DNA from 2 places in the Staphylococcus sp. HMSC071G07 genome. Region 1 is predicted to be linked to the other one. Evidence: predicted binding sites of a transcription regulator. Region 1 holds the regulator's gene; the other holds the start of a gene.
What was found. The regulator LexA, encoded in region 1, represses DNA repair genes until DNA is damaged. The targets are predictions, from matches to a motif close to CGAACATATGTTCG.
Positions count from the first base shown of each region.

Region 2: uvrB (excinuclease ABC subunit UvrB) is a predicted target of LexA. The motif match lies at 3,708-3,721, and genes of this name have one in related genera.

Region 1 is NZ_KV804750.1:364,717-380,976, reverse strand. It holds gene HMPREF2802_RS01840 (hypothetical protein) at 52-255, opposite strand; gene HMPREF2802_RS01835 (thermonuclease NucI) at 404-931, shown strand; gene HMPREF2802_RS01830 (NERD domain-containing protein) at 1,025-1,885, opposite strand; gene HMPREF2802_RS01825 (sugar phosphate isomerase family) at 2,193-2,627, shown strand; gene HMPREF2802_RS01820 (hypothetical protein) at 2,745-3,338, shown strand; gene HMPREF2802_RS01815 (aspartate kinase) at 3,435-4,790, opposite strand; gene HMPREF2802_RS01810 (homoserine dehydrogenase) at 4,978-6,258, shown strand; gene thrC (threonine synthase) at 6,264-7,325, shown strand; gene thrB (homoserine kinase) at 7,327-8,244, shown strand; gene HMPREF2802_RS01795 (Cof-type HAD-IIB family hydrolase) at 8,272-9,081, shown strand; gene HMPREF2802_RS01790 (hypothetical protein) at 9,228-9,542, opposite strand; gene HMPREF2802_RS01785 (amino acid permease) at 9,709-11,154, opposite strand; gene rpmG (50S ribosomal protein L33) at 11,460-11,609, opposite strand; gene rpsN (30S ribosomal protein S14) at 11,912-12,181, shown strand; gene HMPREF2802_RS01770 (CAP domain-containing protein) at 12,304-13,284, shown strand; gene lexA (transcriptional repressor LexA) at 13,523-14,146, opposite strand; gene sosA (DNA damage-induced cell division inhibitor SosA) at 14,290-14,556, shown strand; gene HMPREF2802_RS01755 (DUF896 domain-containing protein) at 14,660-14,911, shown strand; gene tkt (transketolase) at 15,025-16,260, shown strand, end outside.
Region 2 is NZ_KV804768.1:414,498-430,757, reverse strand. It holds gene secA (preprotein translocase subunit SecA) at 1-101, shown strand, start outside; one part of gene prfB (peptide chain release factor 2) at 292-363, shown strand; one part of gene prfB (peptide chain release factor 2) at 365-1,405, shown strand; gene HMPREF2802_RS06440 (CHAP domain-containing protein) at 1,895-2,887, shown strand; gene HMPREF2802_RS06435 (CsbA family protein) at 3,227-3,460, shown strand; gene uvrB (excinuclease ABC subunit UvrB) at 3,833-5,815, shown strand; gene uvrA (excinuclease ABC subunit UvrA) at 5,821-8,655, shown strand; gene hprK (HPr(Ser) kinase/phosphatase) at 9,154-10,095, shown strand; gene lgt (prolipoprotein diacylglyceryl transferase) at 10,099-10,944, shown strand; gene HMPREF2802_RS06410 (acyltransferase) at 10,944-11,423, shown strand; gene HMPREF2802_RS06405 (tetratricopeptide repeat protein) at 11,444-12,880, shown strand; gene trxB (thioredoxin-disulfide reductase) at 12,945-13,889, shown strand; gene rapZ (RNase adapter RapZ) at 14,235-15,140, shown strand; gene yvcK (gluconeogenesis factor YvcK family protein) at 15,143-16,144, shown strand; gene whiA (DNA-binding protein WhiA) at 16,178-16,260, shown strand, end outside.

The DNA.
Region 1 (16,260 bases):
AAGAGTGCTTACACAGCTCCTCTCACTCTCTCGATGAATGACTTTAACTATTTAATTATTATGTTTCTTTTTATTTCGTTTAGATACAATAAGTGAAATGACTTGAACGATAAAGCCAACGAAAACACCAAGAAAAATTGCGATTACAGCAGAAACAATCATTGGTAAATCGAAAGATACTTGGAGAATGACTCCAATAATAATAGCCACAATAACTGCGACTAAAGTAATTAAATTTTCTTTAACTATGCTCACAATGTTCACTCCAATCATCAATTATTATAGCATGCAGTTAATGAATAACTAAATGTTCAACACCTTGACTTTTTAACTTTCTCAATATTGACGTAGCCTACGAGATTCATTAAGATAAAGCGGTATATCATTTTAAGAAGGTGACTTAATGAAATCGAAGAAAAGTCTTACTGTCATTATCGTAGCTATTGTGGTCATAGGTGTTTTGGCTTTTCAATACATTAACCACACTGGACCTTTTAAACGAAGTGGGTCAGATAGTGAAGCACCTGAGAATACGGAGAAAGTGCATGTCGAACGTGTGGTTGATGGCGATACCTTTGTGGCACGCGATGCCCATCATAAAAGGTTAAAAGTGCGCTTAATAGGGATGGATACACCTGAGACAGTTAAGCCTAACACGCCTGTACAACCCTATGGTAAGGAAGCTTCAAATTATAGTAAAAAGCATTTAAATCAGCAGGATGTATATCTTGAATACGATAAGGAGCGAGAAGATCGCTATGGTCGTACACTTGCGTATGTATGGTTAGATCAACATACGATGTTTAATAAAGAGTTAGTGGAGAAAGGCTTAGCGAGAGAGAAGTACTTTGCGCCTAATGGGAAGTATCGTGATGTCTTTAAACGCGCTGAGCGACAAGCTAAGAAAGAGCATCGTAATATTTGGAGTTAAATCAATCGTTAGTAGGTAAATGAGATTATTAAAAAGCCCTTATACCGTGATAAGTAAGATATAAGGGCTTAACGTATGCGTACAACTTTTATATTAATTTAATTTTTCAACGAGACGAGTGAACTGTTCTTGAGATAGTGAATTGTTATTTTTAGATATCGTTTCACCAATCATTTCTCGTAAAGAGCTTTTCGAAGATACGGTATCCGCGTATTGCTCTCTTGTAGCTGGACCATCAATGATATTGACACTACCATCTGTAAAGTAAACCAAGCCAATACATGGTACAAATTGATTAAGCTTCTGCTCAATTCTTTCTTCAATTACTTTGGCGTTCACAGCTGCACGTTCAAACGGATCATGTTGATAGAAGTCATAGACGATGGAATTATTTTTAATACGTTCAATAAATGTATACGTTGTAGGTCTTGTAGACTGAAACTGACTGTGAAATTCACTTGCAATATAATGACCGACAACATCGTCAGTAGACTTAGGCGCATCTAAATATTCTTTGTTAGGGTCGACAGTGAAGTGGTAAAACGTTTTTTGTTTCCAGTTCTTCACATCGATATTAAAAATACCTTTATCCGTAATAACGATATAATCAAAGGTACGCGCATATTCAAATAATGGATGCTTAACTGCTAAATTACTAGTGGGTAAGATCTCATAGTATTGAATTTGCCCTTGCTCTTGATATTTAGCTAGAATTTCGTGCAAATCTTGTCGTGCTTTGCGTATACCATGATGATACGTATCCTTATTCGCATCGATATTGAGTATTTGATTTTTTAACTGCGTATTCTCTTGTTTGATTGTACTCATCTTGCGAATCACTTGATCTTTGGCATAACGCTCAGAATCAAGTTTACTTTGCATGGCACGATGATTAATTATATGTGCCACGATAAGAAATATAATTACAATGATAAGAATATAAATTACAAACATAATTACCATCCTACTTTTCTATTTTAGTTTATGTATTCGTATGTAGAGTCAGTTTAAACGAATTGATAGTTAGAATCCTATACGTAATACGCTAAATAATTTCATATTGAATTGGTTAAATTATATCATATCATAAATATCTAAAAGAAAATATTTTCAATCAATCATTATGAACTGAAGCTGACTATCAATTTAAGCTTGACCAATTTGACATGTTATACTGACATCAATTTGATAGAATTGTACCCATTCACTACTTTTATAAAAAATAACGAGGTGCTCAACTGTGATTATAGGCGAAAGAAACATGAACCAACTTACAAATTTAATATCCGATAGCTCGGTAATTGCATTCGATGATCATCCACTTAGTTTAGCCATTATTGATCATTTAGAGCAACAAAATAAAAAGATTTCTGTAATAACATTTTCTACCGATGTCATCAGTCATACCGTAAAATACACTAACCACAATATAATTTTTTCCAATGCGAGAGTGGAGCGATCTCAACATCGTTTAGTGGGAGATGAAGTTGGAACAACATTTCAACATTATTTAATCGATTATTATTTTTGCAGTATACCTTATCTATATAAAGATGCTTTATACCAATCAGACAGTGATATAGCTGCTCTTCAACTACAATTACTTAGACAGTCTCGTCACACCGTACTTGTTAATCTTCCTAACTTAATCTCATCAATAGACAACTATAGTTATATTATGAATTTAAATAATTAAGCATGTTAATAATTATCCAAAGAAAGTTATAGTTTTGTAATATCAGAGTCATTGCTATTCAGTTGCGATGTGGTTTATAATAGGATTTATGGAAACGTTTTCTTTGGAGGTGAAGATTTGTCGAATAAAGAACTAGGTAACGCTCAATCGCTCGTCAATGCTTTGCTTGAACAGTGCAAAGAGTTGTTTAAATTTAATGGTGAAGTAGCCAAGCAATTATTTTTAAATGATAGTTTTAACATAGCAGATAAGGTCGATATTAGTGTAAACCGTAAGTATTTTACTGAAGTGATTAAATACATACCCAATCAATATGTTATTGAGTTTCATGATGATACCAAGGTAAGTACAAGCCTTCGTGAAACGACATTTAACACAATCACACATGCGAATGTATTTCTTAACGACGAGATGATTCTCACTGTGCTCGTTTATGACACAATCAACGAAGAATGGTTATTCCGCCTCGATCATAATATTCGCTTTCCTGAAAAACACATCTACTTCCATTCCATAACTTGGGATGTCGATTATATTAAGCCTGAAATAGTACTCATGTATGAACTTCTTGATCCAATTGATTATCATCAGTTACCCAATTATAAGAAAGTGATAGACGCCTTAAGTTATTATCAGTTTGTGCTTTTAAGAGTTGTCGTTGGAGACGAGAGAATTCACCAGGCGTTAATATCTGAAAAGAATGCGATGTAGACACCTTCGTTAACAGTAATCAACTGTCAGCGAAGGTGATTTTATTGATGTATATCATTTTAAGAGTGAACATCGTAACATCACTTGGCTTCTTTATCATTCATGTACGTAGACTTGGTCGTAGATTACTTGTACTGCTTTCTCTGAATCTTCTAGATCTAGTCCAAACATCATGGAAAGTTCCGAAGCACCTTGGTTGATCATTTTTAAATTAATATTTGCTTGGGCTAAGGCTGTTGTAATTTGATTCGCAGTGCCTACAATCCGATGCATACCTTCACCGACTACCATCAATATAGCTAAGTCATGATCGATACTTAATTCATCTACATCACAGTGCTTTCTAATAGCAGTAAGTACTTCATTTTCGCAATGTTTAATTTGATCACTTCTCATAATAATACTGACACTATCAATACCAGACGGCATATGGTCGAATGAAATATTATGATCTTCAAGTATACCTAGTATTTTTCTAGCAAACCCTACTTGTCTATTCATTAAATATTTTTTGATGTGCAAGACCGTAAAATGTTTGTCACAACTAATACCACTGACCACTGTACGCGCATCAATATCACGGTCATGTACAATGCGTGTTCCTGAATCATCGGGGCGATTCGTATTTTTAATAACCACAGGAATACGATGTTTATACAAGGGTTGAAGTGCTTCATCGTGAAACACATTGAAACCTGCATACGAAAGTTCACGCATTTCGCCATATGTAATTTCATCTATAATTTCAGGTGCATGAACGATTGCAGGATTCGCACGATAGATACCAGATACGTCAGTGAAGTTTTCATAAAGGTCGGCTTCAACACCACGTGCTACAATCGCACCCGTAATATCTGAACCTCCTCTAGGAAAAGTGACAATATGATCTTGTTCAGATACGCCAAAGAATCCTGGAATAATTAATTTTTCTTCATAATCTCTTAACTTAAATAGTTGAGCATAGGCCGCTTCTAGTATTTGCGCATTATGCGGTTGATCAGTTACGCGCATACCGGCTTCCATAGGCGAAATATACCGTGTTGGCACTCCACGACTTGTATTATATGCTGCGATGAGTTGCGCGTTGAAATCTTCACCACACGATAATAGAGCATCTAACAAGCGAGAATGTTGATGTTCAAACTGTTGTATATACTTATGCAGTGTAAGTGTGAAGTCATCCAGTAAGTCTGTTTCCATCTTTAAATGGTTAATAATATCTGCGTAACGGGCGATAACCCGCTCAAATTGTTGTTGATAATCTAATTCATCAATAACCTTTTCATATAATTGTAAAATTAGGTCGGTAGTTTTCGTATCCTCAGGATGTCGTTTGCCCGGAGCAGAGACAATCATAATACGTCTTTTATCGTCTGAGTTGAAAATATTAAGTACTTTGCTAATTTGTTGCGCATTTGCAACAGAACTACCACCAAATTTAACTACCTTCATAATAAGACAACCTTTCCAATATTCTGAAATTTAACTCTACTGTTCATTCTTTTACTAAAAAAGCGAAATGAGTTAAAAATTTAGAACTTTACAAAAATTAGAGATGAATTTATACTATACCATATTATAGTATTTCTCAATAGGACAATTGTATTTTATACAAAAACGACATGGGAGGTTACATAGTATGAAAGAATTGAACTTAGCGATTCTAGGACTAGGCACTGTGGGTTCAGGTGTTGTAAAAATTATCGAGGAGAACCATCAACAAATTAAAGATACGATGAACAAGGACTTAAATATTAAAAAAATTCTAGTCAGAGACGTTAATAAATCAAGACCGATCAGTACTGCACGGTATGAATTAACAGATAATATTGAAGATATTATCGAAGATGACAGTATTGATATCGTCATTGAAGTAATGGGAAATGTAAGCCCAACTGTGGATTGGTTAAAGCAGCTCATTCAAAATGGTAAGCACGTCATTACTGCTAATAAAGACTTACTTGCTATTCATTTAAAAGAGCTGGAAGATTTAGCAGAACAACAAGGTGTTGCGCTTAAATTTGAAGCCAGCGTAGCAGGGGGCATACCTATTGTAAATGCTATTAATAATGGGTTAAATGCGAATAATATAAGTAAATTTATGGGAATCTTTAACGGTACATCGAACTATATTCTCAGTAAGATGACGAGAGATCGAGCATCATTTGACGAAGCTTTATCAGAAGCGCAAGAATTAGGGTTTGCTGAAAGTGATCCAACTGACGATGTTGAAGGAATCGATGCAGCTCGTAAGGTTGTAATAACATCTTATCTATCATTTAATCAGGTCATAAACCTTAAAGATGTGACTTGCAAAGGCATTAGCGATGTTTCAATCGGTGATATTCAAGCAGCAGAAGCATTAGATTTCAAGATCAAGCTTATAGGTAAGGGCACTTACGCTAATGGTAAAGTAACAAGTTCTGTTGAACCTACTTTAATTCACAATACACATCAACTTGCTGCTGTTGAGGATGAGTATAATGCGATTTACGTCATTGGGGATGCGGTTGGTGAAACAATGTTTTATGGTAAAGGCGCAGGCAGTTTAGCGACAGGAAGTGCGGTAGTGAGTGATTTACTCAACGTAGCATTGTTATTTGAATCTAAGTTACACACATTGCCACCGCACTTTGAATTAAAGACGGAAGAAACGAAAGAAATGATTGAAAGCGATTCTCCAGTGACGCTCAAGGAGAAAGAAAGTTTCTATGTCGTATTACACAATACAAAGCAAGATATCGACCAGTTAGAGAAGTCACTCAAGCAAGATTTACCATTTCATAAATCATTAAAGGTAGTTAACAGAGATGACGAAACAGTAGCAGTACTCGTTGTAGGAATAGACGAGGCACCTGAGAATATTTTATCAACTAAAGGATATGAGATTGAAAAAATCTATCCAGTAGAAGGAGTTTAATCATTATGGATAAATGGCAAGGCTTAGTTAAAGAATATAAAAACTTTTTACCAGTAGAAGATAATACACCGATAGTCACTTTGAATGAAGGACATACACCTTTGATACATTGTGAAACATTGTCGAAAGAGCTTGATATCAATCTCTATGTAAAATATGAAGGGGCAAATCCTACAGGATCTTTCAAAGATCGTGGCATGTGCATGGCAATGACGAAAGCGAAAGAAGCAGGTAAAAAGGTAGTCATCTGCGCTTCCACAGGCAATACCTCTGCATCAGCAGCTGCCTATGCGGCTCGTGCGGGTCTGAAAGCGATCGTCGTCATTCCTGAAGGGAAGATTGCATTAGGCAAGCTCTCTCAAGCTGTCATGTATGGTGCGGAAATCGTTTCTATCGAAGGTAACTTTGATGAAGCATTAGAAATTGTGCAAGAAATAGCTAAAGATGGTGATATAGAACTCGTCAACTCAGTGAATCCATACCGTCTAGAAGGACAAAAAACAGGGGCATTTGAGGTCATCGAACAACTCGGAGGTCAAGCACCTGATGTCTTAGCCATTCCTGTAGGTAATGCAGGCAATATTTCAGCATATTGGAAAGGATTTAAAGAGTATCATGAGCGCAATCAAACGACACTGCCAACACTTTATGGTTTTCAAGCTGAAGGGGCTGCGCCTATTGTGCGTAACGAGGTAGTCAAACAACCAGAAACAGTAGCAACTGCCATTCGTATAGGTAATCCAGCAAGCTGGAGTAAAGCAACAAAGGCGTTAGAAGAATCACAAGGGCTTATTGATAGCGTTACAGATGATGAAATACTGGAAGCTTATCAAATGATGACGAGCAAGGAAGGCATATTTAGTGAACCTGCGAGTAATGCGTCTATCGCAGGGCTTATCAAATTACATCGTGCAGGTAAGTTAACTAAAGGTCAGACCGTTGTCGCTGTGTTGACTGGTAATGGTCTGAAAGATCCTGATACTGCTATATCGCTTCTAGATAATCCTATCCAACCTTTACCTAATGATCGAGAAAGCATCGTAAATTATATTAAAGGAGTCTTGTGATATGTCAGGAAAGCTTCATTTAGAAATACCGGCTTCAACAGCCAATTTAGGGGTAGGATTTGATTCGATTGGGATGGCACTCAATAAATTTTTGACTTTAGATGTCTCAGAAATTGAAGGTTCAGAGTGGCAATTTCATCATTTTGGTCCTCACATCGAAAGTTTACCAACAGATGACACACACTATATTTATCAAGTGGCTCAACAAGTAGCTAAGAGGTATAACGTTTCCTTACCTGCGCTTGAAATTAAGATGCACAGTGAAATTCCCTTAGCGAGAGGATTAGGCTCTTCAGCCGCAGCACTTGTCGCTGCCCTCTTTATCGCTAATTATTTTGGAGACATTGAGCTATCTCAATATGAGTTGTTACAACTCGCTACTGAATTTGAAGGTCATCCTGATAACGTTGCGCCAACGATCTATGGGGGACTAGTGCTAGGCTATTATAATCCTGATACACGTGTAACAGACGTCTCATACATTGATACGCCGAAAGTAGATATTGTGATTACGATTCCATCTTATGAGCTACAAACTACGGAGTCGCGTAATGCCTTGCCTGACCAGCTCACACATCAACAAGCGGTGCGTAATAGCGCGATTAGTAATACGATGATTAGTGCATTAATTCAGCACAACTATGCACTTGCTGGTAAAATGATGGGACAAGATGGTTTTCACGAACCGTATCGTCAGCATTTAATTCCTGAATTTCGTACTGTTAAAGCGATGGCGAAAATGCATGGCGCTTATGCGACAGTCATTAGTGGGGCAGGGCCTACGATGCTAACGATGGTCCCACCAGAAAAAAGTGGAGAATTAGTCAGAGCTTTGAAAGAAAAATTTAAAAATTGTAAATCAGAACTTGTGACAATTAATGAAGCGGGCGTGAAACAACAAATCATTTATTCAACTTGATATTTATTTGTTAAAGGAGCTAAGTCAATGCAGTCTCGTTATAAAATGATTGTCTCAGACATGGATGATACACTTTTAAACTCAAATCATATGCTATCAAAGGCTACACAAGAATATTTGTTAGATCTTCAACAACAAGGCTATTATATGGTTCTCGCTTCAGGCCGACCTACAGAAGGCATGTTTGAAGTTGCTGATCAGTTACAGTTAGCACATCATCAAAGTTATATTATCAGCTATAATGGCAGCGAAACGATGCGCTATCATGATCGTAAAGTAGTGGATGAAACATCTATTTCCAAGGGTAATTTTGATGAAATTATTGATTTTTGTAGAGCGCAAGACTTATTTATCCTTACTTACGTTGATGGAGAAATAATTTATGAAGGACAGCATGAGTATATGAATATAGAATCAGAACTCACTGGCTTACCAATGAGAAAGGTGCGTGACTTGAAAGAAGATGTGACCGTGTCTGTACCTAAAGTGATGGGTGTAGACTACGTAGCTCGTGTAACTGCTGCTAGACAACGGTTAGGCGAGACGTTTAACAATGAGATTGATTTAACGACGAGTAAACCATATTTTCTTGAGTTTGTTCCTTCAGGAGTCTCTAAAGGAAATGCTATACAACGTTTAGCTCAAGATTTAGGTATTGCAATGTCAGAGGTTATTGCATTCGGAGATAGTATTAATGACATATCCATGCTTGAAGTTGCCGGTCAAGGTATCGCTATGGATAACGCGCGTGATGAAGTTAAGAGGGTTGCGGACCGGACGACATTAAGTAATGATGAGGACGGTATTGTTCACGCATTAAAGACAGTGCTTGAATAAGCACTAAGATATCTACCTAGTAGAATGAGAGATTAAATTTGGGATAGTAAAAATAACACACCCCGTTGTATTCAGTTGTGACAACACTGATACTTCGGAGTGTGTTTTTTTATAGGTTGAATATCTGTTTTATTAAAGCAATTAATCTATTTCGCTGTATGTGTCCATTCTTTTTTACCACGATGACGCTTAACGTGAGCATAAACTTGATCGGCAGCATAATCAAGATTTGTATAAACAGTTATTGAAAATGCGGATTGATTCTCTTCAAAAGAGGCTTCGAGAAATAGATCTTTTAAATGTTCGAAAAGATTCTCCATTTGCTCATGTGTTAAACTATTATATTCTCTTAATGTTCGCTTAATTAAACGTCCTTTTTGTTCTTCAAGTGACTGCACGACAATGACAAAACGTTCTTCTGTCTTCATAACATCATCAAATAGATTCGTCTGACCAACCATATACTCCACCTCAATCTTCATTAATACCTATATTAATTATACTATAAGTGGTACCAAGATAAAATATAGAGTATAAAGTATGTAGTGAAGTGATGAATAGATAAGCAGAAAGAAACATCCCCACTAGATAATTATCTATCAAAGCGTGGGGATGCGAGACATCTATTTAAGATTTAGAAGGTGGATCGAGTTGAATATCTTTTAATTTGACGATGTGTGTTTTTTTAACTAATTTATGAGCAAAATAAATAATTGCAATAATAATCATTGGCAGGAAGTTACGTATGATTCCCAAAATATCACCGGCCATTAGGGCACCGAATGAATTGCCTATAAATAAGAATAACAGCGTACAAATCACAATGATGGGCCCTAAAGGATAGAGTGGAGAGCGATATGGTAAGACTTCTTTAGGAGACTTACCTTGCTTTTTAATCGCTAAACGTAACCGAATTTGACTCGCGATACTTGAAGCCCATACCACGATGATTAAAGAGCCAATGATGTTGAGTAAACCAAAGACAATACTAGATTTAAATTGCGCAATGACGATAATTAAGAGAACGATGATTGATGTGACAACAATTGAAACAATCGGCAACTTAGTTACTTTATTCAACTTACCTAATAATTTAGGTGCTTGTCCATCTTCAGAGAGTGAGAATAGCATACGACTCGTCGTGTAAACACCTGAATTTGCTGCTGATAAAAGTGATGTGAGTATAACGGCGTTAATGACCGAAGCGGCGAAAGCGATGCCGACTCTATCAAAGACGATGGTGAAAGGACTTTGGCTTACCGATTCATGTTTATTCAATAATAACGGATCAGTATAAGGGATAATTGCAGAAATAACCGCTATAGAAAGTACGTAGAATAATAATATACGCCAGAATACTTGTTTAATCGCTTTAGGCATGGATTTATCAGGATGTTCAGACTCACCCGCAGTCACGGCGATGACTTCTGTTCCACCCACTGAGAAACCTGCGACCAGTAGAACTGCTAAGAATCCAGAAATACCACCAACGAATGGTGCTTCATCTACTGTATAAAAATTAAGCCCATAAGTTTTACCACCTAAGACACCTAAGATCGTTAATATCCCTACAATAATAAAAACAAAAATAGTAATAACTTTGATTAACGATAACCAGAATTCTGTTTCTCCAAAGGCTTTGACCGAGAAAATATTAAGTAAAAATAATAAAACTAAAAATATGATACTCCAAGTCAAAGGGGAAAAGAAGTGAAAAGTGTCCCAGTAGTACAACACATTGGAGGCGATAATAATATCGACACTCGTAACGAGCGTCCAAATTGCCCAATAAAGCCAACCCATGGTGAAGCCTAAAGACTTATCAATAAAACGTGTGGAATAAGAACTAAACGAACCAGATACAGGATAGAAAGTAGCTAATTCGCCAACACCAGTCATCAAGAAGTAAAGCATAACTCCGATGATTAAATACGCTAATATCGCACCACCTGGTCCTGCTTGAGAAATAACGCTGCCTGTTGCTACGAATAGTCCTGTTCCAATTGCGCCACCTATCGCAATCATAGAAATATGACGCGAGCTTAGTCCTCTTTTCATATTATTTTGTCCCATAGCATGTCTCCTATGTCGTTTAAATTTAGATAATTAACATTTTAAGCGTTTTGTGCAAGACAAGCAATAAGTTTTGATATATAACCTAAGAAATTGATTGTGAGAGGTTAGTGAAGAGAAGTGGAATTTTGTGTTATAGCTGAAAAAGAAAGAAAGTTGAACTCAATATGAAATGCAGAGTGAGGAAGTCAATTAACTCTAGAAGATAGTTAAGATTAATTGTTCTACCTCAACATCTATTCTTAACAATAACGCTATTGAGCACAACTTTAGTGTCGTATTATCAAGACATAGCACGTAAATGATTATTTAGTTTCACGGTGTAAAGTATGCTTGTTAAGTCTTGGACAATATTTCATCATCTCGATACGTTCTGGATTATTACGTTTATTCTTTGTAGTGATGTAGTTACGGTCGCCACATTCAGTACAAGCAAGTGTGATATTGACGCGCATATTAATCATCCTTTCTTATTTTAAAATAGTAGTAATGTTTACGATTTAGAATTATATCACGGTCTGATGATGAGTGCAATATGAAACGAGACAGAAATGATATCTTTAGTTTGATTAAATGATTTGTTTAGACGATTAACGTAGAGGCTTAATCTTAGTTTAGATAATGACGTCACTCATTAATATTTCAGCTAGTGATAGAAGGTTAAGTTAAATCAGTGAAATAAATCATTTGCAAAAGAAAAATTCTATGCTAGTATTAAAACGTAATAATTACGATTTAAGAAAAGAGGTAGAAAATAATGGCTAAGAAGTCAAAAATAGCAAAAGAACAAAAACGTGAAGCACTCGTAAACAAATATTACAACTTACGTAAAGAGTTGAAAGCGAAAGGAGATTATGAAGCATTAAGAAAATTACCGAGAGATTCCTCGCCAACACGCTTAACACGACGTTGTAAAGTGACAGGCAGACCTCGAGGTGTATTGCGTAAATTTGAAATGTCACGTATTGCGTTTCGAGAACATGCACATAAAGGTCAAATACCTGGGGTTAAAAAGTCAAGTTGGTAATAATTTACAACCGACAAGAAAGGAATTACTATGTAAATAACTAAATTTAATTTCCTATTATAAAAATATGTGTAAGGTAGGTGCTTATAATTAAAAGGTTATTTTCTTATGTCGTTCTTCTCTTGTTACTTGTATTGATTATCCCTTTCAAAGAGCCAGACTTTTTAACACAACTCCATGACAATGCTCAAGCTAAGTTAGAGAAATGGACACGATCAACCTCAGTAAGCAATGAAGCTTTAAAGGTACCAAGTAAGCAGGAATTTGCAGTCAACAACATTCAACTTAACATGACGCAATCAGAGGTAGAGAACAAATTAGGTAAAGCGCAACGTACAACGAGTAACGAATACGGAACTAAATGGTATGCGTATCACGACGCGCATTATAAGAACTTTGTTATGGTAAGTTATTTAGATCATAAAGTTAACGCTTTATATACGAACCAAAATTTAATTTCTTCTAAGCAAAAACTTAAATATGGTAGCCCTAAGTCTGTAGTCAGAGATAAATTAGGCGATCCTATTAAGTATAAAGAAAAAAATCATGTTAGATATGAAGAAAATAATGATGGTTATGATACATTCCATAAAGATAATATCTATACGACAGTATTTTATGATAAACATAACCATAATAACGTGACGGCATTACTTCAAGTTAGCGATAAGATGGAACAACGTTTGCAGTCTAGATACGGGCAACCTTCGTCGCATCTTGCTCGCGGCTTTGAACAACAGAACTTTGATTTGATCAATGCTGAGAGAGCACAACGCGGTTTAAATACATTAACGTTTGATGATGATATCGCTACAGTGGCTCGAAAGCACAGTAAGGATATGGTCGATAATAACTACTTTGATCATACTAATAAATCAAATCAATCACCATTCGACCGTTTAAAACATGATGGTATCAGTTTCAATGGGGCTGGTGAAAATATCGCTTCTAGTCAGCAAAGTAGTATTTATGCGCACCAAGGTTTAATGAATTCATTAGGTCATAGAAAGAACATCTTGAGAAAAGAGTTTAAAAATATCGGTGTAGGCGTAGATTTCAATGACGGAGATCAACCTTATTGGACTGAAAACTACACGTATTAAACTGAGATTTATTGAATGTTTGAAAGTGACGAACAAGGGTAAGTAACTTCTGTGAGGATGAGTAAAATATGTCTAATAAACAGAAACAGCAGACTGAAGATATTTTAGATAAAATTAAAGATGTATTAGATAAAAAAGACGATTAAAAGGGAGTTAGGCTAGGCTTAGCTCCCTTTTAATCGTGTATAATGAAACGTCGTAAATTATTTAGATGAGAGTGTCATGGAAGTAACGTCATTTACATTTCTCTAAATAATCCTACTACCTTTCCTAATACGCTTACTTGGTCTAAATATATTGGATCCATTGTACTATTCTCTGGTTGTAAACGATAACGTGTTTTTTCTTTAAAGAAACGTTTAACAGTCGCTTCTTCATCTTCTGTCATCGCTACAATAATATCTCCATTTTCAGCTATAGATTGGCTGCGTACAATGACTTTATCGCCGTCTAAAATTCCAGCCTCTATCATACTATCTCCTACGACATTTAATATGAAGATATCGCTATTATGTGTTGATGTAAAATGTTCAGGTAATGGGAAGTACTCTTCGACATTTTCGACTGCTGTTATAGGTACACCCGCAGTAACCTTACCAATTACAGGAACTTGTATTGTTTCTTCAATATCAATAGCATCTTCTAATTCTTCATTAACAATTTCAATGGCTCTCGGCTTTGTTGGGTCTCGTCTAATATAACCCTTTTCTTCTAATCTTGATAAATGTCCATGTACTGTAGAACTAGAAGCAAGTCCAACTGCTTCTCCTATTTCACGAACACTTGGTGGGTAACCTTTGTTCTGTACGACATACTTGATAAAATCGAATATTTCACTTTGACGTTTAGTTAATTCTTTCATTATAGGCACTCTCCTAAATAGGTTTGAGTCAATTATAGCATGCTTTATAGCCTTTTACAAACGTTTGTTCGTTTAAGTGTTGACAGAGAACTTATGTTCTGGTAAGTTATTAATACAAACAAACGTTCTAGGAGTGAGAGTAATTGACTTTGATAAATAAATTTCATTTAAGTCCTTATATTGCGGTGTTTATTGCTACTGTAGTCCTTTGTACTATATTTTTTATTAGCGCAAATGTAAATGGAACAACGGAACAGACGTACGAAATGACGGATCATAGTATTTCTAGCTCTACGGCTCAACACGAACAAGAAAAGCGAACTGAACATTTAAAAGCTCAAGATGACTTACCGAGTCAATATAAAGAAGATGAAAATGTCTCTAAACCTTTAATTGCTAAAGCAAATTAATATATCATATATTAGGAAGATGAAGAGTGAGCGAAACTGTTTTAGTTTGGCTCACTTTTTTGGTATATTCTTCGTATAAATTCGTCACCTAAGGAGGTTAATTATGTCAGGTAAAGATAGTCTTAATATCGAACGCATTAATGAATTAGCTAAAAAGAAAAAAGAACAAGGATTAACTGAAAAGGAAAAGAAAGAACAAGAGAAATTACGTAAAGAATATTTACGTTCATTTAGAGAAGGATTTAAGAAACAAATTGAAAATACAAAAGTGATAGATCCAGAAGGTAATGATGTAACACCGGAGAAAGTCAAAAAAATGAGAGAACAAAATCAAGATTCTGAGAAGAAAGATTAATTTAAATTAATAGTGAAAGTGCTTATATTACTAAAAGGTGAATCTTTTGTTAAGCTATTTTCAATTAAGTTATAATAATTGATAAGTAGATGTTTAGAAAGGAAGTCATATAGATGTTTAACGAACAAGATCAATTAGCTATTGATACAATTAGAGCACTGAGTATAGATGCAATTGAACAAGCTGGCTCTGGACACCCAGGCCTACCTATGGGTGCAGCGCCAATGGCATATACATTATGGACACGTCACTTAAATTTTAATCCCCAATCTAGTAATTATTTCAACAGAGATAGATTCGTTCTATCAGCTGGTCACGGTTCAGCTTTACTTTATAGTTTACTTCATATTTCAGGTAGCTTAGAAATGGAAGAAATGAAGAACTTTAGACAGTGGGGCTCTAAGACACCTGGGCACCCTGAATTTAAACATACTGAAGGCGTAGAAATTACTACTGGTCCGCTAGGTCAAGGATTAGCTATGTCAGTTGGTATGGCCTTAGCAGAGAAACATCTTGCTGGTAAATTTAACAAAGATAACTATGATGTTATAGATCACTATACCTACGTTTTAGCCTCAGATGGTGACCTCATGGAAGGCATTTCTCACGAAGCAGCATCGTTTGCTGGTCATAATCAATTAGATAAACTAATTGTTCTTTATGACTCAAATGATATTTCATTAGATGGTGACTTAAATAAAGCCTTCTCTGAAGATACTAAACAACGCTTTGAATCATATGGTTGGAACCACATCTTAGTTAAAGATGGTAATGACATTGAAGCGATCGATGGGGCAATACAACAAGCTAAAACTCAACAAGGTCCAACAATTATTGAAGTTAAGACAATCATAGGATTTGGTGCTACAAATAAACAAGGAACACATGGTGTTCATGGTGCACCTTTAGGCGATGATGAAAGAAAAGTAGCGTTTGAAAATTATGGTTTAGATCCTGAAAAACGTTTTAATGTACCAGATGAAGTTTATCAAATCTTTAAAGATACGATGCTAAAACGTGCGAATAGTAATGAAGATGAATGGAACAAATTAGTTGAAGCATACTCAAATGAATATCCTGATTTAGGTGAAGAATTCAAATTAGCTATTAGCGGTAAATTACCATCACAATATGAACAAGAGTTACCTCATTTTGATAGTGAGCATAACGCAGCTTCACGTGCTGATTCTGGTGAAATTATTCAAGCACTTAGTAAAAGTGTTCCTTCATTCTTTGGTGGTTCAGCCGACTTAGCTGGTTCAAATAAATCTAATGTTAAAGAAGCCATAGATTTTGACAAAGATCATCCTGAAGGTAAAAATATTTGGTTTGGTGTACGTGAATTTGCT
Region 2 (16,260 bases), on a different contig from region 1:
AAGTGAAACCACAACCTTACGTTAAAGGTGAGGAAGTAGGACGTAATGATCCTTGCCCTTGTGGTAGTGGTAAGAAATATAAAAATTGTCATGGGGCATAAAGCGAATGTAGGCTCATGCTAATCTGATTAAGGTCTCAACGTTGAGCGGGGTGTTTATGACACCGCTGATGTTGAGATCTTTTTACTGAGGAGTGTGTGAACAGTAGCCACGTTTATCAATCAAAACTCAGCCTAGTGGAGATATATGTTAAAATGAATAAAAAGTAATTGTGAATGAGGAGAGATAAGAATGGAATTATCCGAAATCAAACGTAATATCGATGCCTATGCGGCGAAACTCGACCAAATTAGGGGGTCTCTTTGACTTAGAGGAGAAAGAGACAAACATCCAGGAATATGAAGAGATGATGGCAGATCCATCATTCTGGGATGATCAGAACAAAGCGCAAGAGATTATCGATAAGAATAACGCTTTGAAATCAGTCGTGAATGGTTTCCGCGATTTAGAAAGCACACTCGAAGATATGGATGCAACGCGTGAATTGTTAGCTGAAGAGTACGATGAGGACATGAAACAAGATTTAGAGTCAGATGTGGAAGATTATCAAAGTAAGTTGGATTCTTTCGAACTTCAACTGCTGCTCGACGGGCCTTACGATGCTAACAATGCTATCTTAGAGCTTCACCCAGGTGCAGGAGGTACAGAATCTCAAGATTGGACGAGCATGTTGTTGCGCATGTATCAACGTTACTGTGAGCAGAAAGGGTTCAAAGTTGAAGTTGCGGACTATCTTCCAGGCGATGAAGCGGGCGTGAAGAGCGTGACGCTTATCATTAAAGGGCACAACGCTTATGGTTATTTGAAAGCTGAAAAAGGTGTTCATCGTCTCGTTCGTATCTCACCATTCGACTCTTCTGGTCGTCGTCATACGTCATTTGCATCATGTGACGTCATTCCAGAATTTGATAACAATGAAATAGAAATTGAAATTAATCCAGATGATATCTCTGTAGATACGTTCCGAGCTTCTGGTGCAGGCGGTCAGCACATTAACAAGACGGAATCCGCTATCCGTATTACCCACCACCCAACTGGTATTGTCGTTAACAACCAGAACGAGCGTTCACAAATTAAGAACCGTGAAGCAGCGATGAAGATGTTGAAAGCGAAATTGTATCAACTTAAATTAGAAGAGCAAGAACAAGAAATGGCTGAAATTCGCGGTGAACAGAAAGAAATTGGATGGGGTAGTCAAATCCGTTCATACGTCTTCCATCCATATTCTATGGTGAAAGACCATCGTACGAATACTGAAACAGGTAAAGTTGATGCAGTGATGGACGGCGATATTGGGCCGTTTATCGAAGCATATTTACGTAGCCAAATTGATCAAGAATCTTAATATCGCACTTATAAACGTGAGTAGGCAGGAAGTGTTTGAGGCGCTTCTGTCTGCTCTTTTTATGTTTTTTGAGTAGGTTGTAAAAGTTAAGAGAGGGCAAGGTTGATAGTCAGTTTACTGTAAGTTTGAAAAATATAGTTATTACAGAGGGTGTATAAAAGGGGGAGGATTTAGGAACAGATGGGCAACGTTTAATGTGCAGTGAACAAGTGAGCGGAGAGAATTATATTGTAAGTATACATTTTCAGTGAGATAACTAAATGAAATGTTCATGCAGTTGTGTTACAAAGCAGAATGGAGGGTATTTTACTAAACTAGGGCAAACCCTTGATAATACTAGGATTATAAGGGGTGGAGAAAGTGGTTCGATAATTAAAGTGCATGATCATTTCACTTTTATATTACATAATGATGACATATAATATTACCACTCAGAATTGTGCTATAGTAAGTTTAACAAAATAATTACAGCGAAGGATTGAACTAATTATGAAGAAAACGATTACATTATCAGCAGTTTCATCAGCAGCTTTGTTTTTCGGAATTCATGGCGTTGCCTCTGCAGATCAAGTTCACACTGTGAAAGATGATGCACAATTATCTGATATAGCTTCAACATTTGCGACTAATTCAAACGAACTTAAATCTCTTAATAATATAAATAGTAATTCAGTAAATGCAGGAACTGATCTTATCATTCCTGATGTAGATATTTATGAAGTGAAAGCAGGCGATTCAATTCAAGGTATCGCATCTGCTCACGACTTAACAGTAGAACAACTTTATCAATTAAACCCTTACTTAGGTGATGTGATTCATCCAGGTGATTTACTAGCGCTTTCTGAAAAGGGTTCTGCGCATTTATATAACTTATACCAAGCCTATAGCCAAGGCGGTACGACTTATGCATCAAATTCAAACTATGCATCATACAATGCTAATAGTTCAGCACCATCTTACAATGCTAATTCAGGAGCTGTAACACAAGCACCAGCAACTCAATCAGCACCTACGACTGGACAAACTTCGTCACCAGCATCATACACACAATCTTATACGCCAACAGCGTCACAAAGTTATACAACGTCAACTAAAGCGCCTCAAGCGTCACAACATTACTCAGCACCTGCAACAGTACATCATCCAGCATCTACAAATGCTGCTAACTCTTACAGTTGGGGTTACTGTACTTACTACGCATTTGAACGCCGTCAACAGTTAGGCCGTGGCATCGGTAACTATTGGGGCAATGCGAACAACTGGGCAAATGCTGCGCAACGTAACGGTTACACTGTAAACCGTACACCTGAAGTTGGTGCAGTATTCCAAACTACTGCAGGTAGCTATGGTCACGTAGGAGTCGTTGAAAGAAAGAACAATGATGGTTCAATCCTCGTTTCTGAAATGAACTGGAATGGCGGTTTCGGTAAGAAATCATACCGTACAGTTACAAACCCAGGTCAATACAGCTACATCCACTAGGATATAGATTTAAATAATATTATAGACGCGTCAATTTCTATCGTTTTACGGTAGATGTTGGCGTGTTTTTTGTGGAGTAGAAGAAATGAGTAGAGTGTCAGCGTCGTTCCTTTATTAATGCGATGGTTTAATATCTTTAACTGTACGACAATAAATTTCAAATCCTCTTATAAAATACTTTGAAAAATAACGCTAAAACTTGCATAATTTAGATAACCACTTATCTAGGAAATTCGTACGTTAAAAGTTAGTGAAATTGAAGTATGAATTGGAAGAAATATTATAATAGTGCGTTCAACTTGAGTAAGTATTTTGAAGAAGAGAAATGGGTGAAGCGAATTGATTTGGTATTTCATGGCAGCGTTCTTTCCGTGCGTACTGATAGTGCTTTTTAGTGTGCTCACACGCAGCAAGTGGGTTGGCACATTACTGACATTAATATTGATTGGCGTCTCTGTTTGGAAAGGCTTCTTTCATAATGAGTGGATTATATTTATAGATGTCGTTTCACTGGCGGCAGGTTATCTTATTATCGATCAATTACAGTTTCATAAACATCAAGATGATGAGTAACTGTACAGTTCCATTTCTGTTCTTATTATATGGCCGGCTAGACGCTAGCTCTACAGGTTTAAAATTTTTAAAATAGGCAAACATAGATAAGTAACTATGTTTGTTTTTTTATGTTGAAAAGTGACCCGATATATTAAAGATAATTTGCTTCTGAGATAAATAAATAGCTAGTTTAAGATAACTTCTTGAGTAAATTTTGATTTTGTCTCAGACTCTTTTTTATGCTACAAAATAAGTTGATGATAAGCGAACAAACGTTTGGACTTCGTATAATGAATCTGTTAAAATATGAATAAGTATAACGGGCGAATAGAAATAAGCAGTGTCAAAGATGACAATTATAAGCGATTAATCAATAGGAGTGTATGATATATGGAGCACCATCCATTTAAGTTATCTTCCGAATTCGAACCACAAGGGGATCAACCTCAAGCGATTAAAAAGATTGCAGACGGCGTTAAAGCAGGTAAGCGTCATCAAACCTTACTGGGTGCCACAGGTACAGGTAAGACCTTTACGATGAGTAACGTAATTAAAGAAGTAGGCAAACCTACCTTAATAATTGCTCATAACAAGACGTTGGCGGGGCAACTTTACAGTGAGTTTAAAGAGTTCTTCCCTGAAAATAGAGTAGAATATTTCGTAAGTTACTATGATTATTATCAACCTGAAGCGTATGTACCTTCAACTGATACCTTTATTGAGAAAGATGCTTCTATTAATGATGAAATTGACCAATTACGTCACTCTGCTACGAGTGCGTTATTTGAAAGAGACGATGTCATTATCATCGCCAGTGTCAGCTGTATTTACGGTTTAGGTAACCCGAAAGAATACCGCGACTTAGTAGTTAGTATTCGAGTAGGTATGGAAATGGATCGCAGTGAGTTATTACGTAAACTCGTTGATGTTCAATATACACGCAATGATATTGATTTCCAACGCGGTACTTTTAGAGTGAGAGGGGACGTCGTAGAAATCTTCCCTGCTTCTCGAGAAGAAATGTGTATTCGTGTGGAATTCTTTGGTGATGAAATTGATCGCATCCGTGAAGTTAACTACTTAACAGGTGAAGTGCTCAGAGATAGAGAGCATTTTGCGATCTTCCCGGCTTCCCACTTCGTTACTCGTGATGAGAAGATGAAGGTGGCAATTCAACGCATCGAGAAAGAACTTGAAGAGCGTTTAGAAGAATTGCGTTCTGAGAACAAACTGTTAGAGGCACAACGTCTCGAGCAACGTACGAACTATGATTTAGAGATGATGAGAGAAATGGGCTTCTGTTCTGGCATCGAGAACTACTCTGTGCATTTAACATTACGTCCTTTAGGTTCTACACCATATACATTGCTTGATTACTTTGGTGACGATTGGTTAGTTATGATTGATGAATCTCACGTGACGTTACCTCAAATTCGTGGAATGTATAATGGTGACCGTGCGCGCAAACAAGTGTTAGTCGATCACGGTTTCCGTTTACCAAGTGCAATGGACAACCGTCCACTTAAATTTGAAGAGTTTGAAGAGAAAACGAATCAACTCGTTTATGTCTCAGCTACGCCTGGTCCGTATGAAATGGAACATACCGACGAGATGGTGGAACAAATCATCCGTCCAACAGGCTTATTGGATCCTAAAATTGATGTCCGACCAACTGAGAATCAAATTGATGACTTACTCAGTGAAATCCACACGCGTATCGAGCGAAATGAGCGTGTCCTAGTTACGACGTTAACCAAGAAGATGAGTGAAGACTTAACGACATATATGAAAGAAGCGGGAATCAAAGTCAATTACTTACACTCGGAAATTAAGACGCTCGAGCGTATTGAAACGATTCGTGACTTACGTATGGGTACGTATGATGTTATTGTAGGGATTAACCTCTTGAGAGAGGGACTTGATATACCAGAAGTTTCTCTTGTAGTAATTCTTGATGCCGATAAAGAAGGATTCCTTCGTTCGGAACGTTCTCTCGTCCAAACTATCGGACGTGCAGCGCGTAATAGCGAAGGGGAAGTAATCATGTACGGCGATAAGATTACAGATTCTATGCAACATGCCATAGACGAAACGCAACGTCGTCGTGAAATTCAAATGAAATTTAATGAAGAACATAATATCACGCCTACTACAATTAATAAGAAGATTCACGATGTTATCAGCGCGACGGTGGAGAACGACGACACGAACGAGAAGAAACAATCCGAAGTGCCTAAGAAAATGTCTAAAAAAGAGCGTGAAAAAACAATTGATAATATAGAAAAAGAAATGAAACAAGCAGCGAAAGATCTCGACTTCGAAAAAGCAGCCGAACTTCGTGATATGTTATTTGAATTAAAAGCAGAAGGGTGACATGAATGAAACAACCATCCATTTCAATTAGAGGAGCAAGAGCACACAATTTAAAAGGTGTAGATATCGAAATACCTAAGAATAAACTCGTCGTGATGACAGGTTTATCGGGTTCAGGTAAATCTTCACTTGCTTTTGATACGATTTATGCTGAAGGTCAAAGACGTTATGTCGAATCACTCAGTGCATATGCACGTCAATTCTTAGGTCAAATGGATAAGCCAGATGTCGACAGTATTGAAGGGTTGTCTCCAGCGATATCAATTGATCAGAAAACGACGAGTAAAAACCCGCGTTCCACTGTTGCAACAGTAACGGAAATTTATGATTATATTCGTTTATTGTATGCCCGTGTAGGCAAGCCATATTGTCCTAACCATGGTATAGAAATCGAATCTCAAACAGTGCAACAGATGACAGATCGTATACTCGATTTAGAGGAACGTACGAAGATTCAACTCTTAGCACCTGTCGTTTCACATCGCAAAGGTTCACATGAAAAGCTTATCGACGATATTAGTAAGAAGGGTTATGTTCGTGTACGTGTCGACGGTGAAATTACAGATGTAAATGAGGTATCTGAATTAGATAAGAACAAGAATCATTCAATTGAGGTTGTAGTCGATCGATTAGTAGTTAAACCAGGCATCGAAACACGTCTTGCAGATTCTATTGAAACGGCGCTTCAACTCTCAGAGGGTACGCTCATTGTTGATGTCATCGGTGGCGAAGAGATGAAATTCTCAGAGAACCATGCGTGTCCAATCTGTGGTTTTTCTATAGGCGAATTAGAACCTCGTATGTTTAGTTTCAACAGTCCGTTTGGTGCTTGTCCAACATGTGATGGTCTAGGACAAATCCTACGTGTAGATTTAGATTTAGTCGTACCTGACCCAAACAAGACGTTGAATGAAGGTGCTATATTACCTTGGGAACCAACGAGCTCCGATTTCTATCCAACGCTACTTAAACGTGTGTGTGAAGTTTATAAAATTGATATGGATAAACCTTACAAGAAGCTCACACAACGTCAGAAAGACATTTTAATGTATGGTTCAAAAGGTAAGAAGATTGAATTTATGTTCCGTCAAAGAAACGGACAGAAACGTAAAAGAACCATGGAATTTGAAGGGGTTGTTCACAACGTTAACCGACGTTACCATGAATCACCTTCAGAGTACACGCGAGAGATGATGAGCAAGTATATGACGCAGCTTACATGTCAAACTTGTCATGGTAAACGTTTGAGTCGTGAAGCACTCTCTGTTTATGTAGGAAATAAAAATATAGGCGATGTTGTAGCTTATTCCATTGGAGAAGCGTTAAATTATTACGACAACCTTGAACTTTCTAGTCAAGATCGTACAATTGCAGATCAAATTCTTAAAGAAATCTATTCACGTCTGAAATTCTTGTATAATGTGGGACTTGAGTATCTTACATTAGATCGATCAGCAGGAACTTTATCAGGTGGTGAAGCACAACGTATTCGCTTAGCTACTCAGATAGGTTCAAGACTGACAGGTGTATTATATGTGCTTGATGAACCTTCAATTGGTTTACATCAACGTGATAATGACCGTCTCATCAACACATTGAAAGAGATGCGTGATTTAGGTAATACATTAATCGTAGTTGAACACGACGATGATACCATGCGTGCAGCGGATTATCTTATTGATGTTGGTCCTGGTGCAGGTGAGCATGGTGGTGAAATCGTTGCGAGCGGTACACCTAAGCAAGTCATGAGAAAGAAATCATCGCTTACTGGTCAGTACTTGAGTGGTCAGAAGTTAATAGAAGTTCCTGAACATCGACGTGAAATTACAGATAGAAAGCTGCATATCAAAGGTGCGCGTAGCAATAACTTGAAGAACGTTAACGTGGATTTACCTCTATCTACAATGACAGTAGTTACTGGTGTTTCAGGTTCTGGTAAAAGTTCGTTAGTCAACGAAGTCCTCTACAAGACATTATCGAAAGAAATTAATAACTCGAAAGTAAAACCAGGGGATAACGATGGTATCGATGGACTTGATCAACTTGATAAAGTTATTGATATCGACCAATCTCCAATTGGACGTACTCCGCGTTCTAACCCGGCGACTTATACGGGTGTGTTTGATGATATACGTGACATCTTTGCTCAAACGAATGAAGCGAAGATCAGAGGCTATTCTAAAGGCCGTTTCAGCTTCAACGTTAAAGGTGGACGTTGTGAAGCATGTAAAGGTGACGGAATCATCAAGATTGAAATGCACTTCTTACCGGATGTGTATGTACCTTGTGAAGTTTGTGATGGTAAACGCTATAATCGCGAAACATTAGAAGTGACTTATAAAGGTAAGAATATCGCGGATGTGCTTGCGATGACCGCTGAAGAAGCAACACACTTCTTTGAAAATGTACCGAAGATTCATCGCAAGTTGAAAACATTGGTAGATGTAGGTTTAGGTTATGTGAAGTTAGGTCAACCTGCGACGACACTTTCAGGTGGTGAAGCGCAACGTGTTAAACTTGCTTCCGAATTACACAAACGCTCTACAGGTCGTTCAATCTACATCTTAGACGAACCAACGACAGGACTTCACGTTGATGATATTCGTCGTCTACTGAATGTGCTCAATAAACTTGTCGACAATGGAGATACCGTGGTAATTATCGAGCATAACTTAGATGTGATTAAGAAAGCAGACTATCTGATTGATTTAGGACCAGAAGGTGGCGACGGTGGTGGCACCATTGTAGCGACAGGTACACCTGAAGAGGTGGCTGAAGTTAAAGAAAGTTATACAGGTCAATACTTGAAACCTGTATTAGAAAGAGATACACGCCATTAGATAGAAATTGGCATTCTCGTTTTCTTGAGTGAGTTAGAAAGTGAGAATGCCTTTTTGTATCATTACATCTCACGTCTTACTTCGCTATTTATACCGTTCTTAATCAATTTTTAATGTGTTCCAATAAAGCTTTTTGATATCATGAAACTAAAGTAGTATGGTGTAATGAGTGTATGCATATTACAATTCACTATGTAAGATAAGAATCTGTATTGAATCATTGCCGATTTTTTATGAAAATATGTCTTTAATACTAAGCGGGATAGCTGGTTGAGTTCGAGAAATATTTAGCTTTCTTGAACTCTCGCACTACTTGTGGTGATAGAACTACGATATTACATATTTCTGAGCTACTCCCAAGGGTTACTATTTTATGACAATGATTAGAGCAATTCACTTTTATAGTGAAATAATGATAGAATGAAATGAATGTAGTGACTTTTACATCAATCAGCATCAGCTGACTTGAAAAGTACTAAGAGTGATAGAGGTGTACGGATGTTAACTACGAAAAGTATTATTGAACGCTTTGAACTGAAACTCGTGGCTGGAGAACAGGGTCTGAACAAGAAGATTATGAATACTGACATCTCAAGACCAGGTCTTGAAATGGCAGGCTATTTCTCTCACTATGCTTCAGACCGCATTCAACTGCTCGGAACGACAGAGTTATCGTTCTATAATTTATTACCAGACGAGGAGAGACAAGGGCGTATGCGCAAATTGTGCCGTCCTGAAACGCCCGCTATTATCGTGACTCGTGATCTTGAGCCACCTCAAGAATTGTATCAAGCAGCTGAAGAACTCGATACGCCTCTCATTATGTCGTCAGTCGCGACAACGCAGCTCATGAGTCGGCTTACTACTTTCTTAGAGCACGAGCTTGCTAAGACAACGTCCATCCATGGCGTGCTGGTCGATGTATATGGCGTAGGTGTCTTAATTACAGGTGATTCTGGCATCGGTAAAAGTGAAACTGCACTAGAACTTATCAAACGTGGACACCGTCTCGTTGCAGATGACAATGTCGAAATTCGTGAAATAACGAAAGACGAACTTATTGGAAAGCCGCCTAAGCTCATCGAACATTTACTTGAAATACGAGGGCTGGGGATCATCAATGTGATGACACTCTTCGGGGCAGGTTCAATTCTTACAGAAAAACGTATACGTTTGAATATTCATTTAGAAAATTGGCATGAAGATAAATTGTATGATCGCGTTGGACTTAACGAAGAAACGCTGCGAATATTAGAAACGGAAATTACGAAGAAGACCATTCCAGTGAGACCAGGTCGTAACGTTGCGGTCATTATCGAAGTTGCAGCGATGAATTATCGCTTGAATGTCATGGGAATTAATACAGCGGAAGAATTTAATGACCGCTTAAACGCCGAAATATTAAGAAATAGCCAGAAAGAACAGGACAAGGAGAACTAAGGCATGAATTTTACTCTAAATTACATCGATCCCGTTGCCTTTCAATTAGGACCTATTGCGGTGCGATGGTACGGTATTATCATCGCTTGTGGCATATTATTAGGTTACTTTATAGCGCAACGAACACTTCAACGTGTCGGATTTGATAAAGACGTACTCGTAGATATTCTCTTTTGGAGTGCGATTATTGGCTTTATCGTCGCTCGGATTTACTTTGTTATCTTCCAATTTCCATATTATGCGCAGCATCCAGCGGAAATACCGAAGATCTGGCATGGAGGCATCGCCATTCACGGCGGTATTATCGGTGGCTTCATTACAGGTATTTTCATCTGTAAGCGTAAAAATATTAATCCATTTCAAATGGGAGATATCGCCGCGCCAAGTATGATACTTGCTCAAGGTATCGGACGTTGGGGTAACTTTATGAACCATGAAGCGCATGGTGGACCAGTGTCACGCTCATTTTTAGAACACTTACATATTCCTGACTTTATTATTGATAATATGTATATTAATGGTGTTTATTATCATCCAACATTTTTATATGAATCGATTTGGGATGTCCTTGGATTTATCATCCTACTCAGTCTTCGCAAGCACTTGAGAATCGGTGATACGTTTGCATTATATCTCATTTGGTATTCAATCGGTCGTTTCTTTGTAGAAGGATTACGTACTGATAGTTTAATGTTGACGAGTCATATCCGCATCGCCCAACTGATGTCTATCGTTCTCGTGATTGTGGGTATCGTCATCATTATTATTAGACACGTGAAGTTCAAACCACAACGTTTTAAAGAAGCTAAGCCTTTACCATGGCCAAATCAACGAGCAGGTGAGCGTTAGTGCGTAAGTTACAGGAACAGAAAGTGAAAGGTGCCAACCCACTGTGGCAAATGTATCGCTTTGTGCAACGCGGCCGTTTATTTAAGAATACGCTGATCATAGAGTTAACACGTTATATACCCAGTTTAAAGCTCAAGCGCTGGGTATATATTCATTTGTTAAACATGACGATTGGTCAACATACTGCATTTGCTTTTAAAGTTATGCCGGATTTACTCTATCCTGAACTGATTACGATAGGGGAGAATTGTGTCATTGGCTATAACACTACCATTCTCACTCATGAATTCACAGTTCAAGTACATCGTAAAGGTCGAGTAAATATTGATGACAATACATTGATAGGTGCGAATGTTATAATACTACCTGGTATTCATATTGGATCGAATGTTCAAGTCGCTGCAGGAACTGTTGTGAGTAAAGATGTTCCTGATGGTGCTTTAGTAAAAGGAAATCCAATGCAAATCATTAAAGACTAAAGATTAAAGGAGGTGACCCCATGGCACAACGCAACAATGTGATCCCAATGAAAAGAGATGAAAGTTTCTATCGAAATATGGCTGAGCATCGATTTGCGCAACAAGATTTTAAAAAAGCGGCAACGTATTTTCAAAAAGTGCTGGAAGCGTCACCTCAAGCCTTTCAAGTGCTGAATAAATATGCTACGTCATTGACGAAATTAGGTTTAGGTAAAAAGGCTGAAGCGCTCTATTTCGAACAAATCGCAGAAGGTGCAAATGTCGAAGAGAGCTATTATGAATTAAGCCAGTTAAACATTACATTAAATGAACCGAACAAAGCATTCTTATTTGGAATTAATTACGTGATTATTTCGGGCAATAAAGATTATCAAAAAGAGTTAGAGTCGATGTTCGAAGTCTCTTATCACGCACCAGAGAATTTGGAAAAGGAAGCGCAATTATTCTCGACTCAACTCATCTTCCAATATTTATTCTCTCAAGGACGTATGGAAGCGGCTCATGATTTCATCTATAGACAAAGTGAAGAAATCCAGCAACATCGCATCGTGAGAAATCTCTTGGCTATGTGCTACTTGTATATGAACGAGTACGATACAGCCAAAACGATGTTTGAAGCGTTACTTGCGGAAGATAATACAGATGTGCATGCACTCTGTCACTATACATTGTTGTTGCATAATATGAACGAGACAGAGAAGTATCAACGCTATTTGAAATTACTCAGTAAAGTTGTACCTATGAATGACGACGAGTCATTTAAACTTGGTATTGTGTTGAGCTATTTGAAACAGTATGAAGCTTCTCAGAAGTTACTCGTTCCGCTCTATAAAAAAGGGAAGTTCTTATCTTTACAAATGTATCACGCTTTAAGCTATAACAATTATTTCCTAGGAAATATTGAAGATAGTGAATATTATTGGAATAAATTACGCGAAGTCTCTCAAGTGGAAAGCGGTTATCCACCTTGGATGATAGAGAAGAGTAAAGAACAATTTAATACTCAAATCTTGCCGTTATTGTTAGATGACGATGATCATTATCGTATTTATGGTATTTTCTTGCTTAATCAATTGAAAGGTCGAGAGATTCTACTCACTGAAGAAATCTGGAAGATACTTGAAAGCATGAATGATTACGAGAAACTTTATCTCACCTATCTCATTCAAGATTTGAAGTTAAATAAATTGGATTTTATACATCGAGGTTTACAAGCGATATATGAGCAACCGTCATTGCGACAATATCAAGATGTGTTTATCAGATGGATTGATTTAGCCGAAACGATAATCGATACCTATGACGAGTTGCCTGAAGTAGAACCCTTTGTAGCTGCAACTATCTATTTGTATTTCAGTTCAGAAGGACTGAAGATGACGAAGAAACAGCTATGTGACTGGTTTGATTTAACTTATTATCGTCTCGACAAAGCAATAGATATATTCATGAGCATATAGTTTTTACAAAGATAGGGCGTGTTATATAATGCGCTTGATGATAAATAACTAGGAGGCAATGTAGATGACTGAACAAGTGGATTTCGATGTTGCAATTGTAGGCGCAGGTCCTGCAGGTATGACAGCAGCAGTTTATGCTTCTCGTGCAGATTTAAGTACAGTAATGATTGAAAGAGGTATGCCAGGAGGTCAGATGGCAAATACAGAAGAGGTTGAGAACTTCCCTGGCTTTGACTTTGTGACAGGTCCAGACCTTTCTACTAAAATGTTTGAGCATGCGAAGAAATTCGGTGCTGAATATCAATATGGCGATATCAAGTCAATTGAAGACAAAGGTGACTATAAAGTAATTAATTTAGGTAACAAAGAAATTACAGCTTATGCTGTGATTATTTCCACTGGTGCAGAATACAAGAAAATCGGTGTCCCTGGTGAACAAGAACTCGGCGGTAGAGGTGTAAGTTACTGTGCCGTATGTGACGGTGCATTCTTCAAAGGTAAGAAACTTTACGTTATCGGTGGCGGTGACTCAGCTGTCGAAGAAGGTACTTTCCTTACTAAATTCGCAGATAGCGTAACAATTGTACACCGTCGTGATGAATTACGTGCTCAAAAAATCTTACAAGATCGTGCGTTCAAAAATGACAAAGTTGATTTCATTTGGAGTCATACGTTGAAGACGATTAATGAGAAAGATGGCAAAGTAGGCTCACTTACACTTGAATCCACTAAAGATGGTTCAGAACAAACAGTGGATGCTGATGGTGTATTTATCTATATCGGTATGAAACCATTAACAGCACCATTTGAAGATTTAGGCATTACAAATGAGACAGGCTATATCGTTACCAATGACGATATGAGCACATCTATCCCTGGTATTTATGCTGCTGGTGACGTACGTGAGAAAGGTTTACGTCAAATAGTTACAGCTACAGGTGATGGCAGTATCGCAGCACAAAGTGCCAATGCCTATATCGAACAAGTGAAAGAGAAACTTGAAGGTTAATTGAGTTTCTATCTTCCGAGAGATTCATATCGAGGGTGTTCTGACCCTCTATGAATCTCTTTTCTATACATAATAATGGCGTATAGAGTCCGGAGAACTTGCATTGCCTATAGTTATATTCAGCTCAACTCCTAAACTTAACATTGTGATATGTATGACTTTTCATGTAAAATATGATGGAGAGATAAACGTTCTTTATCACAAGAGCAGCACTAGATTGTAACTTGAAACAATTAAAATTTTACATAGTTGACTAGTGGTCAAGCATAGAAGACGTTGAAGAAAAGGTAACGTGAAACAAAGCAGCAACAACATAACATAAAGCAACGGATGGTGGATTGAGAAATGCAACGAGATGACAAAGATATTGTGAAAAGTGAACTGTTAGTCGTAACAGGATTATCAGGGGCAGGTAAATCATTTGTGATACAAACTTTAGAAGACATCGGCTACTTCTGTGTCGATAATTTACCGCCGATACTCTTGCCGAAATTTGTAGAACTGATGGAGCAAGGGAATCCATCGTTACAGAAAGTCGCTATTGCCATCGACCTTAGAGGTAAAGAGTTATTTAAATCCTTGATTAAAGAAATTGATCAGATCAAGAGTCGTAATGACGTTATTGTAGATTTAATGTTCTTAGAAGCGACGAATGAGAAACTGATTTCACGTTATAAAGAGTCTCGACGTGCACACCCATTAAACGATCAAGGTCAACGCTCATTAGTAGAAGCGATTGATGAAGAACGCAAACTGTTATCAGAAATTAAAAGTTTAGCTAATTACACGATAGATACCACACATTTAACAACGAAAGAATTGAAGAAACGTATTAATGATTACTTCACTTCCAATAAATACGAGCCTTTTAGTATTAACGTTACTAGCTTTGGCTTCAAGCATGGGATTCAAATTGATGCGGATCTCGTCTTTGATGTGCGTTTCTTACCTAACCCGTACTATGTTGAATCATTGAGACCTTTAACGGGTGAAGATGATAGTGTCTATCAGTATGTGATGAAATGGAAAGAAACAGAAATTTTCTATAACAAACTCATGGATTTATTGAAATTTATGATTCCAGGTTATAAGAAAGAAGGTAAATCTCAGCTCGTTATTGCGATAGGTTGTACAGGTGGACAGCACCGCTCTGTCGCATTAGCGAAAAGAATCGGCTCAGAATTGAAAGAAAGCTTTGATTATCATGTATATGTGCAACATCGCGATGCACATATTGAAAGTGGCGAATAATAATGAAACGAATCAAACTCGTGCTTATCGGCGGCGGGACTGGATTGTCAGTGCTCGCGCGTGGACTTAAGCAATTTCCTATAGATATTACGACAATCGTAACAGTGGCAGATGACGGCGGAAGTACCGGTAAGATTCGAAGCGAAATGGATATTCCTGCGCCAGGTGATATTCGTAACGTCATTTCTGCCTTAAGTGAAACGGAACCTGTGCTTGAACAGCTCTTCCAATATCGCTTTGAAGAAGATCAAGTTGAAGGGCACTCGTTAGGTAACTTGCTTATCGCTGCGATGACGAATATCACGGATGATTTCGGACATGCAGTGAAAGAATTGAGTAAGATTTTAAACATTAAAGGGCAGGTCATTCCCTCTACCAATTCGAGTGTGAGCTTGAATGCCGAAATGGATGATGGGGAAGTGGTCTACGGGGAGTCTAACATTCCGAAGAAGAATAAACACATTAAACGTGTGTTTCTAGAGCCTGAAGATGTGGAGCCAATGAGCGAAGCCATCGAAGCAATTGAAGAGGCAGATCTCATCGTTCTAGGACCAGGTTCGCTTTATACGAGTGTGATTTCTAACTTATGTGTTAAAGGTATTTCTGAAGCACTTGTAGAGAGTTATGCACCTAAATTGTATGTCACAAATGTGATGACACAATCAGGCGAGACGACGCACTATACTGCGATGGACCACTTACAAGCTATTCATGACCACGTAGGCCAAGATTTTATCAGCTATATAATCTGCGGGGACCAAACGTATAACGATGAGGTACTCGAACGGTATCGCAAAGAGAACGCTGAGCCCGTGACTTGTGATATTGAGCGATTAGAAGCGGCAGGCGTAGAAGTCTTCTCAAGTGAAGATCTTGTTGAAATTTCGTCGGAGCATTACGTGCGCCACAATACAAAAGTCTTATCTAAGATGATTTACGAAATCGCGTTGCGTGAGACAAGTACGATTGAGTTTAAAAGGGATAAAAATCGCAGAAATCATTAAGTGAATATGTAGATTAGAAAGGTTGTCATAACGATGAGTTTTGCATCTGATATGAAAAATGAATTAACGAGAATAGAAGTCGATGAAGCGAATGCAAGAGCAGAACTAAGCGCGTT